2 regions of the Paenibacillus motobuensis genome follow, and region 2 is predicted to be linked to the other one. Evidence: riboswitches for the same ligand, from Rfam matches in the RefSeq annotation. Region 2 holds a riboswitch; the other holds the start of a gene.
The links. Region 2 has a riboswitch for S-adenosylmethionine ahead of ABD014_RS14590 (methionine ABC transporter ATP-binding protein). Riboswitches for the same ligand answer to the same signal wherever they lie in the genome.
Positions count from the first base shown of each region.

Region 1: another riboswitch for S-adenosylmethionine. It lies ahead of metA (homoserine O-acetyltransferase MetA); the one in region 2 lies ahead of ABD014_RS14590 (methionine ABC transporter ATP-binding protein).

Region 1 covers NZ_BAAACX010000007.1:446,070-448,274, forward strand. Annotated here, with positions in the region: gene corA (magnesium/cobalt transporter CorA) at 1-459, opposite strand, end outside; SAM riboswitch class I at 892-1,013, shown strand; gene metA (homoserine O-acetyltransferase MetA) at 1,286-2,205, shown strand, end outside.
Region 2 covers NZ_BAAACX010000012.1:62,388-64,592, reverse strand. Annotated here, with positions in the region: gene ABD014_RS14595 (methionine ABC transporter permease) at 1-248, opposite strand, end outside; gene ABD014_RS14590 (methionine ABC transporter ATP-binding protein) at 248-1,261, opposite strand; SAM riboswitch class I at 1,398-1,547, opposite strand; gene ABD014_RS14585 (Cthe_2314 family HEPN domain-containing protein) at 1,665-2,205, opposite strand, start outside.

The DNA.
Region 1 (2,205 bases), on a different contig from region 2:
CTCAATCTTCACTTCAATCCGGTCGCCGACAGTAAAGTAGTTGTCAACCACAAGGTCGATCAGCAGATAGAGGAACCAGTCTGGCGAACTAACCTCCTGCTCCCATAGAAGCGGCTTGACCGCGCGAAGTTCATTGATTTTCTGCTTGGTAACTGTAATGATATAATGCCGTCCAAGAAAAACATTCAGTGCACGCAGGAAAATTTCCTCATCATCGTAACGGATACTGTTCACAACGATGAAATAGTGATTCTCATAGGTTTCAATCTTTGGCCGCTGTTCTTCTTCAGACAGGCAGTCTTCCACTGCCAGATCATGCAATGAGAATAGAGGCTGAAGCAGAGCGAGATCTTCGGCATCTGCATCAATCCAATAGAACCCTTCCTCTGGAGGGGTTGTCGTAATTTCCACGTCCTCTATTGGTGTGAATACACCTTCCTTGACATGACGAATTTTCATATTAAGTTCACTCCCTCTTCCTGGCTATTACGTCAGGTATGCTCTCTTTAAGGTCGAGCACAGGAAAAGACAGCGTCAGTCGAGGCAGACATGCGAAAGAGGCGCCACTACATATAGCTCCGTGACAAGAAAGTGCCCGCGCTAATTCCACAGGTCGCCTGCTGACCGTTTTTCCTATGCGGTTGTATCTTATAACTCTGCGGACTCGGGTCGCCTTCCATCTCGGATTTTCCACCTCTTTGCTCCTGATTTTAAAACACTTGTCTAGTATAACGCTGTGCCATTAAATGTTTCAAGACAAAAGTTCATTTCCGGGGCCGGGTTAGAGGCTTAATAAACTGAAAGAAATGAAAGTCTTGTGAAAATGCAGAAATGATGTATAATGAGATCAGTAAATTCAAATTTAAAACAAATGAATACAAAATACATTTTTTCTTATCAAGAGTAGGTGGAGGGACTAGCCCGATGATACCCGGCAACCGGCGAATTTTGCACGGTGCTAATTCTTGCAGGATCAGATGCCATATCGGCGCATGATCTCTGAGAGATGAGAGAGGTATATTCAGTCAGATATCAATGGCCTTTCTCGATTTATACGAGTGAGGCCATTTGTTTGTATCTCCAGCTATTAAGTGAGTTCAAAAAAGACCGATTTTCAGCACCGAGAAGATTGGATGAAGCTAGGGTCTGCGCCCGGCTGAATTCAAGATTCGATGCCGATTTACTTCTTGATCCACTTCGTGATCAAAAGCGGGATTTTTGAATTTCCTCTTTGAGATGACAGATGATTTGTATTCAAATCCATGAAATGAGGAGTGGGAACATTATGCCAATCAAGATCCCGGATTATTTGCCGGCCAAGGAAGTACTGAATCAAGAGAACATTTTTGTGATGGATGAAAGTCGGGCATATCGTCAGGATATTCGGCCACTCCGCATTGCGATACTAAATCTTATGCCAACAAAAGAAACAACGGAGACACAAATACTACGCTTGCTGGGAAATACACCGTTACAAGTCGATATCGTGCTCTTGCATCCAAGCTCCCATACATCGAAGAATACATCGGCGGAGCATTTGGAAATGTTCTATAAAACTTTTGATGAAATCAGGCATCGCCGCTTTGACGGTTTGATTATTACAGGTGCTCCGGTCGAACAGCTCGAATTCGAAGAAGTGAACTACTGGAAGGAATTGCAGGAGATATTCGATTGGAGCAAGACCCATGTTACTTCGACCCTGCATATATGTTGGGCTTCACAAGCCGGTTTGTATCATCATTATGGCGTGCGCAAAATACCTCTGGACCAGAAATGCTTCGGCGTGTTTCCTCATACGGTGAATAAGCCTCATGTGAAGCTGCTGCGCGGCTTCGATGAAGTGTTCCAGGTGCCACATTCCCGTCATACCGATGTATTACGCGCAGATATTGAAGCTAGAGATGAATTGGAAGTTCTTGCGGAATCCGAGGAGGCAGGTATTTATCTCGTAGCCACCAAGGATGGCAAGCAGATCTTCGTAACTGGTCATTCTGAATATGACCCGGACTCTTTGAAATGGGAATATGATCGCGATGTTGCCAAAGGGCTCGAAATTGATCTGCCGCTTCACTACTATCCAAATGATGATCCATCCAAGACGCCGGTGTCTACCTGGAGATCGCATGCAAACTTATTATTCTCCAATTGGCTCAATTACTATGTGTATCAAGAGACACCTTATGACATTGATGAGGCGAAAGATTT
Region 2 (2,205 bases):
AGCGGGATTAGAGCTACGATCAGAATGATGAACGGTACCGAACGGATAATGTTAACGATAAATGACATGACTCTGTATACCCATTGCAATACCGTGGAATTGGAACGTGAGGAAACATATAACAGCACCCCCAGCGGTAATCCAATAACTAACGTGAACAAGGTTGAGTACAGCATCATCTGCAGCGTATCCACCGAAGCCGTTCCCATCTCCGACCAATCAATCTTCGAGAAATCAAGACCCCACATCACTCCATCACCTCCACATCAAGCTCGCGCTCTCTCAACAGCGCTATTGTACGATTAACATCATCATTGCTGCCTTCAAAGGATACTGTCAGTTTCCCATATGGCGTATCCTTGATCGTCGATATCGTGCCCTGCAAGATAGCGAAGTTCACGCCAGTCTCGCGCACCACTTGTGACATAATCGACTCATAGGTCTTCGTACCGAGGAAAGTGATTCTTGCCAGCTTGGATCCGCTTGTCAGCGAGGCCGCCGCCAACTTGAAGCCTTCCTCTCCTTGGGCATCGCGATCAATGAATTCCTTCGTCACAGGATGCTTCGGCTTCAGAAATACTTCTGCAACCGGCCCCTCTTCGACGATGCCGCCCGCATGAATAACAGCAACACGGTCGCAGATGCTCTGGATGACATGCATCTCATGGGTAATTAGCATAATCGTTAAGCCAAATTTCTTGTTAATGTCAAGTAGCAGCTTGAGAATAGAATCCGTTGTCTGCGGGTCAAGTGCGGATGTCGCCTCATCGCAGAGCAGTACATCTGGATCACTGGCTAGCGCCCGGGCGATGCCGACACGCTGCTTCTGACCCCCCGACAACTGAGATGGATACTTATTACGATGTTCCTGAAGACCGACCAGTTCAAGAAGCTCACTGACCTTCTTCTCAATTTCTTGCTTCGGTGTATGAATCAGGGTCAGCGGAAATGCAATATTATCGAACACCGTTGCTGAAGAGAGCAAGTTAAAATGTTGGAAAATCATGCCGATCTTTCGTCGCTTCTCCTGCAAATCCCGTTTGTTTAGCCTTGTTAGCTCCACACCGCCGACCCAAATTTCGCCTTCTGTCGGACGCTCCAGCAGATTGATACAGCGAATCAGCGTACTCTTCCCTGCGCCGGAATGACCGATCACACCGAATATTTCACCTTTGCCAACGGATAGATTAAGCCCGGATAAGGCTGTTGTCTTCTTCTTTTTGTCGCCATATGTTTTCGTTAGCTGCTTGAGTTCAATCATAGAATTGCCCCCTACTACAATGATGGACTGCGGTTGACCGCTCTTCTCACCACTGTTAATCATGAATCTTCCAGTAAATATAAGAAAAGAGCCCCTGCACAGATTCAAAGGGCTCTCTTTACGTAAAGACAATGCCTTCTCATCTGCCAAAGCCCTGTCCGCTGCAAGCAAACAGACTTTGAAGGAATTAGCACCATGACATTTATCGATTGGTATCATACCAAACATCGGATAAATCGGTTGCCGGGCTTCATCGGGCCTTTCCCTCCACCACTCTAGATAAGAAAATATATATGAAATTATTAATTTAAGTTTCTGAAACTATTCTGAGTATAGTAACATTCTCACAGTTTGTCAAAGGAAATTTGACACAGTTCATATTTTTCGCGTCACACCACGTATTTTATCTCCCGGCCAGTTGCTTCCATCTTTGATTTGTGTAGACAAATACCGCTTCAAGCGTCTCACATACCATTTGATAGCCTTGCTCCAGATCGCGGATATGCAGGTCCAGATTCTCTAGCTCGATTTTACCGAACAAGGCTTGGTGCCGTTGCCATAGATCGTCGCGCAATTCTGAGTTCATGTAATGGATCTCCGTGTTGCGACGACGTCTAAGTTCAGATAGCGCTTCACGATATTGATTTTTGATGATGTTTAAGTCTTTACCCAATTCAGCATGCTTCGGAATGAGCTGAAGCTGACGCAGCACCGTGAAGAACGAGAAATGAGGCTTAATCTTAGCCATCTTCATGTCGAACAACTCGTTAAGCACAGTTCCCAACTTGTCCAGAACCGCAAATACACGTATAAATCCGTCTTTGTAGAAAAATACGTATCGAGCATAATCCTCTCGCTCAGCAGGATCCATATCCTCCACTGAATCATGCGTAACCTTCTTGCGGAACAGACTTGAGGCGAATAAGCACTCCTCCAGTTCATTG